One region of the uncultured Sphingobacterium sp. genome, then DNA from elsewhere that is predicted to be linked to it. Evidence: riboswitches for the same ligand, from Rfam matches in the RefSeq annotation. Region 1 holds a riboswitch; each other region holds the start of a gene.
The links. Region 1 has a riboswitch for S-adenosylmethionine ahead of metE (5-methyltetrahydropteroyltriglutamate--homocysteine S-methyltransferase). Riboswitches for the same ligand answer to the same signal wherever they lie in the genome.
Positions count from the first base shown of each region.

Region 2: another riboswitch for S-adenosylmethionine. It lies ahead of ACHWSC_RS06655 (5-oxoprolinase); the one in region 1 lies ahead of metE (5-methyltetrahydropteroyltriglutamate--homocysteine S-methyltransferase).
Region 3: another riboswitch for S-adenosylmethionine. It lies ahead of ACHWSC_RS02410 (O-acetylhomoserine aminocarboxypropyltransferase/cysteine synthase family protein); the one in region 1 lies ahead of metE (5-methyltetrahydropteroyltriglutamate--homocysteine S-methyltransferase).
Region 4: another riboswitch for S-adenosylmethionine. It lies ahead of metF (methylenetetrahydrofolate reductase [NAD(P)H]); the one in region 1 lies ahead of metE (5-methyltetrahydropteroyltriglutamate--homocysteine S-methyltransferase).

Region 1 covers NZ_CAXYKD010000032.1:49,534-52,682, forward strand. The annotation lists gene metE (5-methyltetrahydropteroyltriglutamate--homocysteine S-methyltransferase) at 1-1,907, opposite strand, end outside; SAM riboswitch class I at 1,986-2,089, opposite strand; gene ACHWSC_RS14910 (response regulator transcription factor) at 2,276-2,965, opposite strand; gene ACHWSC_RS14915 (sensor histidine kinase KdpD) at 3,068-3,149, opposite strand, start outside.
Region 2 covers NZ_CAXYKD010000008.1:112,975-116,123, reverse strand. The annotation lists gene ACHWSC_RS06660 (RagB/SusD family nutrient uptake outer membrane protein) at 1-1,049, shown strand, start outside; gene ACHWSC_RS06655 (5-oxoprolinase) at 1,147-1,410, opposite strand; SAM-I-IV-variant riboswitch at 1,477-1,570, opposite strand; gene ACHWSC_RS06650 (DUF3050 domain-containing protein) at 1,781-2,551, shown strand; gene ACHWSC_RS06645 (TolC family protein) at 2,816-3,149, shown strand, end outside.
Region 3 covers NZ_CAXYKD010000003.1:99,686-102,834, reverse strand. The annotation lists gene metX (homoserine O-acetyltransferase) at 1-130, opposite strand, end outside; gene ACHWSC_RS02410 (O-acetylhomoserine aminocarboxypropyltransferase/cysteine synthase family protein) at 163-1,473, opposite strand; SAM riboswitch class I at 1,729-1,841, opposite strand; gene ACHWSC_RS02405 (FUSC family membrane protein) at 2,023-3,149, opposite strand, start outside.
Region 4 covers NZ_CAXYKD010000005.1:174,864-178,012, reverse strand. The annotation lists gene ACHWSC_RS04250 (DUF2723 domain-containing protein) at 1-523, opposite strand, end outside; gene metF (methylenetetrahydrofolate reductase [NAD(P)H]) at 788-1,744, opposite strand; SAM riboswitch class I at 1,815-1,917, opposite strand; gene ACHWSC_RS04240 (hypothetical protein) at 2,134-2,985, opposite strand; gene rimM (ribosome maturation factor RimM) at 3,089-3,149, opposite strand, start outside.

The DNA of each region.
Region 1 (3,149 bases):
CAGTTCAAGTAATCTTTTTGATCAGCTTTACGTAGCGGTAATCCTTCACGGATTGCTGGTTCATCGATTTGTATGATTTTGATACCTGCTTTTTCCAACGCTTGTACTTCGTCTAAGATCGCCAATGCAATTTGGTAAGTCGTTGTTGAACGCGGTTGGTCATTACGTACGAAAGACCATTGTAAGATGGTAACCGGACCAGTCAACATACCTTTAACCGGACGGTTAGTCAATGATTGAGCGTATGAAGACCAACGGACAGTCATATCTTCAGGACGGTATACATCACCATAGATAATCGGAGGTTTTACACAACGTGAACCGTAAGATTGTACCCAGCCGTTTTGTGTGAAAGCGTAACCAGCCAATTGTTCACCGAAGTATTCAACCATGTCGTTACGTTCGAATTCGCCGTGTACTAATACGTCGATATCCAATTGCTCTTGAAGACGGATTGTGTTTTCAGTTTCTTCTGCGATTGCTTTATCGTACTCTGCCTGCGTGATAGCACCTTTTTTCAGGTCTGCTCTCCATTTACGAACATCTTTCGTTTGTGGGAATGAACCAATAGTTGTGGTAGGGAATGCTGGCAAGTTGAACTTCGCTTGTTGCGCTGCTTTACGGTCAGCAAATGCTGAAGTACGTTTCGCATCGTCATCAGTGATATTGCTTGTACGTGTTTTAACCTCTGGTTTGTGGATCAGTGGAGAAGTACGACGGCTTTCAGCCGCAGCTTTGTTGGCTTCGAAGCGTTTTGCTGTTTCAGCATCAACTTCACCTTCTGCTAATACGGCTAAGTCTTTTACCTCAGCTAATTTTTGTTTAGCAAATGCTAACCAGTTTTTTACTTCAGCTGGTAGCGATTGCTCATTGTGTTCATTGTCTAAGTCAAAAGGAACGTGCAACAATGATGAAGAAGGAGCTACCCATACACGGTCTTTTCCTAATGCATCAACAGCTTGTTTGATTTTAACCAATGATTTTTCGTAATCATTTTTCCAGATGTTACGGCCTTCAACAATACCCAAAGATAATGTTAATGAAGCAGGAACTTTAGCTAGTACCGTATCCAATTGGTTTTCACCGCGTACCAAATCCAAATGTAAAGCATGGATAGGTAGGTTAACTGCGATATCTTCGTTATCTTTTAAAGCTTCGAAGTAAGTCGTCGCGATTAATTTGATATTTTTTGCTGCTGCAGCTAATTTTTCGAAAGTGGGTTGATATAAAGCTTTTACTTTAGCATCTAAATCCAATGCTAAGAAAGGCTCGTCAATCTGAACATATTGCGCACCGGCCTCAGCTAGTTTAGCTAATATTTGCTCATATACTGGAACAAGTTTATCCAATAAATCGATGCGGTCGAAGCCAGCTTCTTTTTCTTTACCGATCAAAAGGTAAGTGATAGGACCTAATAGAACTGGTTTAGTATCGATGCCCAATGATTTTGCTTCGTTATATTCATTTAAGAACTTTTCGGACGTCAATTTGAATTCTTGATCTTTTGTAAATTCTGGCACCATATAGTGGTAGTTGGTATCCAACCACTTGGTCATTTCCATTGCTGTCACGTCGATTCCTTCTTGTTGGAAACCACGCGCCATGGCAAAATATAAATCTAAGCTGTAATTGTTGTCTACTTTATTCAATAAAGAATGGTAACGAGCAGGAATTGCACCAACAGTAAGGGTTAAATCCAATACTTGATCGTAAAAAGAGAAATCATTGGAAGGGATCAAATCTATTCCAGCATCTTTTTGTGTTTTCCAATTGCCTTCACGAATTTTTTTTGCTGTGTCCAATAATTCCTCAACAGAAGATTTTTTAGCCCAATAGGCCTCATTGGCTTTTTTCAATTCGCGGAACGCGCCCACACGAGGGTAACCTAAATTGTTAGTCAATAACATAATGAATGTTTTTAATATTTCTTTTTCAACTATATTTCTTGCTAGAGAGAGAAGGACACACTAGAATTCGGTGACTTCGGCTTATCATTCCCATATCAAGTAGGGTAGAATTTAGCACCTTGTCAAGGGACAGGTTGCTAAGGCTTCATCGGGTCTATTCCCTCTGCCTTTCTCTATAAGCGACGCTAAGTTAGAACATTTCTTTTTGAAATGCAAATTTTTTATAAAAGTGCATCAATTTTTTATATTCTACTAAGAATAAAATTGTTTTGTTCTTTTCTTTTCATCCATGATTTAGTGTATGCCATGTTTCAATACGCTGTGTAGCATAAAAAATGGGGAATGACTGTTTCTCATTCCCCATTTTTTTAGCTCACCAAAAGTTTGTAACCTTTTCCGTGCACATTGACAATTTCAACTTTACTATCTTCTTTTAGATATTTACGAAGTTTACTGAGAAATACATCCATACTTCTACCCGTAAAGTAGTTGTCATCATGCCATATTTTTAATAAAGCTTCTTCTCGGGTCAGCACATCATTTTTCTTTAAACAAAGCAAGCGCAGTAGTTCCGCTTCTTTGGTGGATAGTTTTTGCATCTGTCCTTTGTAAGAAATTTGCTGACTTGTATAATCAAAGAAATAATCGCCAATTTCAAATTTATCAGCAACCACTTCCTCTTCTTTGTCTCGAACACTGCGCTTCAGTAAAGCATTGATGCGGAGCAATAATTCCTCCACTCGAAAAGGCTTTGTGATATAATCATCTCCCCCTAATTCAAAGGCTTCGGTTTTATCTTCCATCATCCCCTTTGCTGTGGCAAAGATAATAGGAACAGTGTTGTTTGTTTTTCTGATTTCACGTCCAACTGTAAATCCGTCCTTTTTTGGCATCATGACATCGAAAATACAGAGGTCGTAGTTATTTTTTTTGAATTGAGAAATCGCTTCATCTCCATCCGTGCATAATGTGACGTCAAATTTTCCCTTTAATTCGAGATAGTCTTTTAAAAGATCCCCCAAATTAGGATCATCTTCTGCTAATAATATCTTTTGCATAATGATTATATTAATTTTCACCAATGTCCCTTGATGCTGATAAATCAGCTTTCCTCAACCTTTGAAATTTTTTAAAGAGGAAATATACAAAAAAGGAACGTTTTATTTTTTAATAGGCAAAATTACTTCAAAGGTCGTGCCCTTATCTTTTTCACTTTTAACTGTAATTTTTCCGTTCAGCCTT
Region 2 (3,149 bases), on a different contig from region 1:
TGCCGCTTGTGCTGACCTCCCTCAGTCTAGAGAATCAGCGTCAGCCAAAGGAAACTGCGGAGAATATCCTAAAACAGATTCGCGCTGATCTGGATTTTGGGATCGCTAACTTAGCGGCTAAACCTTATTTCAATAATGGGGGGCATGCGACCGCGAGTTCAGCAAAAGCTTTGAAAGCACGGGTTTTACTGTTTGCGGCTTATGGTGACAAAGGGGTGCCCGATTTAGCAATCTTGAAAGAGGTAAAAGACTTATGCAGCGATGTCATGAAAGAGTATACCCTAAGTACGGCTTTTGAAAATGTCTTTCGCGATGCAACACAGAAGAACAATACTGAGATTATCTTTTCGGTCAATTTTCTGGCACCGAATAATACAGCCCCCTGGGACATGTACCTAGGCGATTGGATCGCTGCTTCACCTTTACAGAACCTGGTGGATACTTATGAATGCAAAGATGGTTTGCCTTATGGTGAATCACCCTTGACTGACCGAGCCAATCCCTTCAAAGATAGGGATCCGCGCTTGAGCAAAACAATTTTCGTGGATCATCCCGACTTTGGCGGCGGTAAGATCCATACACCGTCCAATCCGCGGCCTACAGGTTATGGGGTGCTGAAATTTTTGGATCCGGCCAACTTACCTTTTGGCTTTTCAACATTGAGCCAACAGGATGCGGTTGTACTGCGGTTTGGGGAGGTGTTATTGATGTATGCCGAAGCACAAAATGAAATCGCTGGACCAGACCCATCGGTTTACGATGCCATGAATACCTTGAGGAGCCGCGTTCAGATGCCTGGGTTCCCTGCCGGTTATACCAAGGAAAAAATGCGCGACCGTATCCGTCACGAAAGAAGGGTTGAACTTGCTTTCGAAGGACTACGGCATTACGACCTGATTCGTTGGCATATCGCAGGCGAAGTACTCAATGCGGTCAAAGACAGTAAAGTGCCCTATCATTTTGAGGACAAATTTTACCGCTGGCCATTACCACAAACAGAAATTGAGAAAAGTGCAGGTGTATTAATTCAGAATCCAAACTATAAATAATAAGATTATTGCCTTCTTTTAAATCGGCAATTTCCTAAACCAACGACAGCAGCGCGCACGAAGTCCTTTCGATGCGCGCTTTTTTTGCCGATAACGATTACTGTAAAGGAATCAGGACATTCTGTTCCAAGCGTACAGGGACATGTTTCACCGAGGTAAAACCGTCTTCCTTGGAAATAATGTTGGAAAGATCTAGTCCTCTTTTGGAGAATGTACTGATCAAAGCTGTTCTAAAGGTTGCCTTGGCTGAACCCCAGCCTTGTCCTAAGATGGTGTCGTTGTTGAGCTGGATCAGTTCATCTGTTGAGTAATAACTGAATTTTTCCAGTAAGTGTTGGTAAAGATTTGTTGTAGTAGCCATACAATTTAAAAATTTAAAGGATTAAACCATAAACTGTATCCAGATCTTGTTGGGAAAATAATCGTTCAGCGACGTTTATTTTGGTCGAAACCCGTATTAATTTACCACCGCGGTGCCTGCACTCGGTTGGTATTGCATCATGCAATTCTGAATACTCTACAAATATAGTAGATTATTTTTTATAATAAAAAATATTTTTGTTTTTAAGGGTAAATGAGCGCTAACAACAGGAATAGGGAGGTCAAAAGCGAGGCGCGTTGTTGGCTGTGATTTGGTTATGAAGCGGATAGCTGGTCGAAAAATTTATCATGTTACTGTAATCTCATCGAAAATACTTTTAAAAACAGAGATAAGACAATACTTTTGCGCCATGAATAGAATTGCGGAAATTAACGAATACATTGCTGCCGAACGCGAGGTATTATTGCAACACCCTTTATATCGTAAGATCAAAACGATCAAGAATCTACGTTCTTTTACAGAAGGGCATGTGTACGCTGTATGGGATTTTATGTCTTTACTAAAAGCTTTACAGATTAAATTGACCTGTACGACTTTACCTTGGTTTGCGAGTGAGCATCCATCAACGCGCTATCTAATCAACGAAATTGTATTGGCTGAGGAGTCGGATGAATACATTGATGGCCGCCGTTTGAGCCATTTTGAGATGTATCTGGACGCCATGGATGCCATGGGTGCCGACCTTCATCTCGTCAACAAATTTATTGCTCACGCCAAAAAATCGAACAACATATTCGATGTCATTGCAACGACCACATTGGACAAGCGGATCAAAGACTTTTTGAATTTTACATTCGAAGTGATTGCTGAGGGCGAGGTGCATAAAATTGCTGCAGCATTTACATTTGGACGTGAAGACCTTATTCCGGGAATGTTTACCTCTATTTTGGAAGAAATTAAAACAAACTTTCCTACAGCCAATCTGGATAGCTTTATTTATTATTTTCAACGCCATATTGATCTTGACGGCGACGAGCATGGACCGTTGGCGATGCAGATGATCACAGATCTTGCGAAGGACGATGAGGTTAAATGGACAGAAATGAAAGAGATCAGTAAAATTGCGCTACAAAAAAGAATCCAGCTGTGGAATGCAATAGAAGATTCCTTATACGGATAATCTATTATTATACCGTCGAGAAAGGCCTTTCAAATCACGATTTGAAAGGCCTTTTTTATGTGCTATAAAAAAGGAGATTCTAAGGGCTTATTGGCAGATATTGGTCTTTTTGTTTGAATTGATGAAAAAATGTCTTTTTTCCATAACATATTGGCGTTTGTGAAGAAATCCAAGTTCCAATAAGTGTCTAAGTTTGCAACGCAAAAAAATTACATAGCACACGTGAACTTTTTTCCTCCCTATTGGGCAAAAGGCATACTAACCATGGGATTGTTAGTATGCGCTATTTCGGACACCTTCGCCCTCGATTCTTTGCGCATGTCCCTGAAAGACATGATCGACAAAGCGCTACAGAACAGTAAATACATCGAGCAGTCTTATTTGCAGCTCAAAGAAACTGAGGTGGCAGTACAGCAGCAACGCATGGAGTTGCTCCCTAAGATTTCCGCCAGAGCTTCTGCTAGTTATGCAAGTAATATGCCTGTGTATGACCAGGGGCTTTTAAATAAACCTTCCCAGCATGATATCATTCATTACTTGTACGATAGCGGCCTGGATTTTTATCTGAACCTCTACAATGGGCATCGGGACCTAATGA
Region 3 (3,149 bases), on a different contig from region 1:
AAACCCAGATCACATTACTGCGATCTGCATTGGGTTTGCCAAATGTTTCATAACTGATTTGTAAATCAGTAAGCTCTCTTCCATTTTCAAATACAAAAGGCTCCGGGTGCAGATAAATATGCTTACTCATTTTACGTTTAAGTTTAGGCCGAAAAAATCTGATTATTTAATTTTATCAAAAGCTTGTTGTAAATCAGCTTTGATGTCATCAATATGTTCTATTCCGACAGAAAGACGTAATAAACCTTTGAACACTCCAGCATTGGCTTGATCTTCATCACTTAATTGTTGGTGAGTAGTCGCTGCTGGATGGATAATCAATGACTTCGTATCGCCAACATTGGCCAGGTGACTGATCAATTCTAAACTGTCGATAAAGCTATTGGCCTTCTGTGCTGCGTCACCTTTGAGTTGGAAAGAAAGTACTGCACCATAGCCATTTTTAAGGTATTTTTGTGCGTTAGCGAAGCTCGGAGAGCTTTTTAAGCCCGGATAGTTTACTTTTTCTACCTGTGGATGCGCCTCAAGCCATTTAGCTACCTCTAAAGTGTTGTCTACATGGCGTTGCACCCGCAAAGACAGGGTTTCAAGGCCTTGTAATAATAAGAATGAATTGAAAGGGGAGAGTGCTGGTCCGAAATCCCGAAGCCCTTCCACACGTGCCCGAATGGCAAATTGAATATTTCCAAACGGTCCGCCTTCACCGAAAACTTCGGAAAAAACTAAGCCATGATAGCCTTCAGATGGTTCGGAAAATTGAGGGTATTTTCCGTTGCCCCAATTGTAGTTTCCGCCGTCGACGATGACACCTCCAATGCTTGTGCCATGTCCACCGATCCATTTAGTTGCCGATTCAACAACCACATTTGCACCATACTCCAAAGGTTTAAATAAATAACCCCCAGCTCCAAAAGTATTATCGACGATTAACGGTAAGTCATATTTTTTTGCTACTGCAGCAATTTTCTCAAAGTCTGGAATATTGAAACTTGGGTTTCCAATTGTTTCAACATAGATGGCCTTTGTTTTATCATCAATGAGGGCTTCAATTTTATCTGCCTCGGCGTCCGTTGCAAATCGAGCTTCGATGCCCAGGCGTTTAAAAGAAACTTTAAACTGGTTGAATGTACCGCCGTATAAGTTGGATCCGGCAACAAAATTGTCACCACTTTCCAAGATATTATTTAATGCAATAAACTGTGCCGCCTGGCCAGACGCAACAGCAACAGCCGCGACTCCACCTTCAAGTGCCGCAATACGTTGTTCGAAAACATCCGTAGTAGGATTCATAATCCGTGTATAAATATTGCCGAACTGCTTTAATGCAAATAAGTTTGCGCCGTGTTCGGCATTTTCAAATACAAAAGATGTTGTTTGATATATAGGAACTGCTCTAGATCCCGTAGTAGGGTCAGCGACTTGGCCAGCGTGAACCTGAAGAGTTTCGAATTTTAAATTTTTGTTTGAAGACATAATATATCAGATTTTAAGGGTTCAAAAAGAAATTGCTAAGTAAAAAGAGAAGCATACACACCTCCTTGAAGGGTCTGTTAAATCTTTATCCAAGAAAAAGGAAATGATTTTTAACAAGCATGGAAGTGCATATGCATACGCATTCGCATCAATACAGTTGTATGATGGCTTACACTTTCGCTTATCGTGCGGCTCACTTGTGTTGAACCTGAATTTTTAATGGACTTCAGTAGTTTAATAATCATTGTCTTATGTTATTTATATGCTCCAAAACGATATTGTTTTGGACAGGAATTGGCACCTTTTCAAACAAATTGAAGGTTGCCAGTGGGTCATTGAGCCAGTCTCTCGCCACTTCTTTATAAATCAAGACCTACTGATTAAGGGAGGTGTTGATTAGAAATCTTCTTTCGAAGACGATACAAATATAAACTCTTTTTTTATTAAAGCAAAAGAAAAGCTGTTTTTTAGTTAAAGGAATTTTGAATAACATACGCATCGGATCGCATATTGTCCGATGAAACTTGATAAGTAACTGCCAATCGGATATTATGATTTCTTTAAGTTGATCCGTTCTGCAATTTGATTTAAATCTGTTAAAAGAGGTTTAAGTGCATCAATTCTACTATGGATATCATACGTCAGGTGGCGATTCGTCTTTTTGCTTAACGATAGCGAAAGACCCACCAAATGGGAGTTGACCTGATAAGAGAGTGCCTGAAAATGGTGGATATGTGACCAATCCATCCATTTGTGTTCGGGTTCTTTTTTCATTTGATTGATAGCGTCTGAAAACAGGGCCATGGCAGTCTGCGCTTTTTTGCGAGCCAGCCGTATATCAAACGAACTTTGTCTCTCGTCCGACAGACGGTTATTGATGATCTGGAAATAATGTTCGTTGTAAAGGGATACTTCTTTTGCCAGCTGAACCATGCCTGTGCTCTGGCGTACGGGGATCAAGAAATAACCTGCTATAGCTAAGAATGCTCCAATGAGTGTGAAAAGTATTCGGCTGCCTAAAATGAGATTGATATTGCCTTCAAACAAATTGAGCGCAATTACAATTCCCAAGGTAATAAAGATGACACTGACCATATAATTAGATCGATTGAATAAAAAGAATCCGAAAAGACCTAATGCAGCTATGGTAAGGAGAGCCGGGAGAAAATGAATAGCAATTAAGCAGAATATGCCAACGATTATACCCGAGAATGTGCCTACAATACGCTCTATATTACGCTTTTTTGTCATTGAAAATGCTGGTCTGGCAACAATAGCGATCGTCAGTAAGATCCAATAGGTATATTTAAAATCCAAAAATAAAATACCGATCAATGCGCCTGTTCCAAAAAGAAGAGCCATCCGAACGGCAAATCGAAAAAGCGGGTTATTCAGATGGAGTTTACTTTTTAGATCAGCGAAATTGCACAAAGGTCGATTGATAAATTGTTGGTACTCACTGCTGTCAATCTTATCCTGGATTTCCTGATTTTGATAAAAAGCCACCTGAATTCGGTTGAGTACTTCAATAATTGCTTCGATGTTGCTTATGATCGAACATAATATACTTTTTGCTTGACCGGCCTGCTCTTCTTGAATTTCTTTTAAATCCTGTAAGAGGGCATTAATTTTAAAGTTATTGTGATATAATTGATGTGCATACCGAAACCGCTTGT
Region 4 (3,149 bases), on a different contig from region 1:
AACGATCGCTACCTTCCTCATCTGCACGGACTTCCCACTTTAAAATTGCCCAAAAAACAATCGCTGTACACAATGAAGACATCGCATATACCTCGGATTCAACAGCCGAATACCAGAATGAATCACTGAAGCAGAAAGCCATTGCACCAACTAAGCCCGCAGCAAAAATTTGGAAATAATTCGATAATTGAACTTTCTCTTGCCTGTTGAGTATCTTTTTGGCAATTGCTGTTATTGTCCAGAATAAAAATGTAACAGTAAGCCCACTGCAGATTGCGGATCCAATATTCATCCAATAGGCGATTTTACCTGCATTACCCAAAGCCAGGTTGGAAAATATATTCTGAATAAGAAGAAATAATGGTGCTCCCGGTTGGTGTGCCACTTCCAGCTTGTAGGCACAGGCAATAAATTCACCACAATCCCACCAGCTTACCGTCTTTTCAACGGTGGCGATATATACACATGTAGCAATTAGTCCGCAAGCAAAGCCGAGTAGAGAATTTAATCTAGTGTACGTCATAAGGTCAATTTGGTCTATTGTTAAAATCCTTTTTAGCACTTTAAGTTAAAAAGTTATCCTGACTCCAATAAGTTAATTAACACTATTTAACACAAGTATCTGACTATAAACAGGCTATTAAACCAAACAGGCTATTAAACCCTAAATATAGAGATCGACCTAAACCACACTATCAAAATTCTGGACATATTTTAGGCTTTCACAACGAATACTACCATAAAAAAAGGGAGCTTATGCGCTCCCTTTTCGTTTTATTTTTATGAGTTAGGCTAGTTTTTCGACAATCTTCTTTGTTGGACCAGGATTACTCATCGTATAGAAATGTAAAACCGGAGCGCCAAATTTAATTAGCTCCTGACATTGTTGCACCAACCACTCTTCACCTACTTGTCTGACGTCGGCATTCGTTTTACATGCTGAGACAGCATCGCTCAGTTCCTCCGGAATATCTAAATGAAATATCCTTGGTAAGGTCACCAACTGTTTTTTCGTTGTCAGTGGTTTTAACCCTGGAATAATAGGGACATGGATTCCGTTGTCCCTACATTTTGTTACAAACTCCTTGTATTTTTCAACATTAAAGAACATCTGAGTCACAATAAACTCTGCTCCCATATCGACTTTTTGTTTCAGGTATTTAAAATCAGTATTGAAATTTGGCGATTCAAAATGCTTTTCGGGATAGCCCGCTACTCCGATGCAAAAATCAGTCTTTTCCGATGTGATAATGTCTTCATGCAGATACTTTCCTTTATTCATATCAGTTACCTGTTCCAGTAGGTCTGTTGCAAAAGCATGTCCACCATCGGTCGGTATAAAATCGGCATCGCCCTTACGTGCATCTCCCCGCAATACCAAGACGTTATCTATCCCCAGAAAGTTCAAATCGATCAATGCATTTTCAGTTTCCTCTTTTGTAAAACCACCACATATCAAATGGGGCACCGCATCTACCTTATATTTATTCATGATTGCAGCACATATCGCCACTGTTCCAGGACGTTTACGATAGGAAACGCGTTCTAGTAATCCACTCGCATGCTCTTTATAGATATAATCTTCCCGGTGGTAGGTTACGTCGATAAAAGGAGGTTTAAACTCCATCAGTTCATCCATGGTTTTAAAAATACTTTGGATGCCCTGCCCTTTCGCCGGTGGCAATAGCTCAAAAGAAAACAATGTTTTTCCTTTGGCATTCTGGATATGATCGATAATCTTCATTAAAAAACTGTTTTTAGTTTGGTTGGCTTACATCGAAACGCACACGTCGAGGAATCGTTTATCTACATGTAACTTATCTTTCCCACATGGAGTAGGGTAGAATTTAGCACCTTGAACAATACAGGTTGCTAAGGCTTCAACGGGTCTAGTCCCTCGGCCTTTCTCTATAAGCGTTGCTAATATCGTTTTAAAAAATCAAAAGACAAAAATATTTTTTCGAAAAAGCAAAAATAGCGGTAAAAAGATTGCAATAAATACGGCTTCAGGTTTATTTCCAGGCAACAACAGGAATTTAGGCTCCACCAAATATAAAAGACTCTAAAAAAAGATAAAATTAACGGTCGAGGATCATCGACAACGAAGCGACTGACTACGCCACAATAGATTGGCTAAAGATTCGCCGCCAGGGAATTCCGTAGATTTTTGAGATAAAATGTAATCAGTAAGAGTCCCGTAACATGGTACTCCTCTTTCGATCCATATTTAAAACCATCAAATAAATATTTGTAGGCGAGTAATGCATTTTTTTCGTTGTAAAATAACTCTTTCCAAGAATCGGGAACATCTGCCCATGCCTTGAGCACGATGCCATTCTCAGCATAAATAATGGGTGATTCAACACCATCCATTCGATAATCGTGATGTGTGCCTGAACTTGATATGTGCTGGAAATAAGCGATAGAATAATCTACAAAATTCAATGCCCTGGCTTTTATCTCCATTTCACTTTCTGATTTTACAGGGGCATTTCGCCATAGATTCACTTGGCTATCAAATTTGCTCGGGGTCTCCCGGATAGGGGTTTTATCTAACGCAAAGTTGATATAAAGTTTTTCACTTGTGGGCACACGTGCTGAGCTAAACTGTGAAAAATCACCTCTCAGCTGAACAAAATCGTTTTTTACCTTAACAATATCCAAAGCGAGACTACCCTTTTTCTCATCGGTCAATTCTAATCGATCGCCGTCGAATCTATACTTACCGAAGAGTAGGATATCATCGATCGCCATGACAAATTTGTCTTTATCATGGAGGGAGAGAAAGGACCGGTATATCGTAGGGTCATTACCATAGACATCTGCCTCCACATTTTGGGGTGATTCTCTTTTTACTTTATGATACTCCTCATTTGAATAGCCCAATATCATTTGGTAATTGCCTTCAGGAAAGTCCTTTTTCTTCCCAAAGAAAGCACAAGAAGACAACGAGAATAGGAATAGCAGCAGTAATAACGGTTTCAAAATAAATCAATAATTATGGCCAGTAATAATATACAGACCAAGATAAGAAATTACTGCAATAGTTCGTATACCGCTATTTATTTGAATAAGCTTGGGGATATGCTTATTCTTTATAAAGATCCACCAAGCCCTCTGGCAATTCAACTTCAATGATCTCCTCTTCG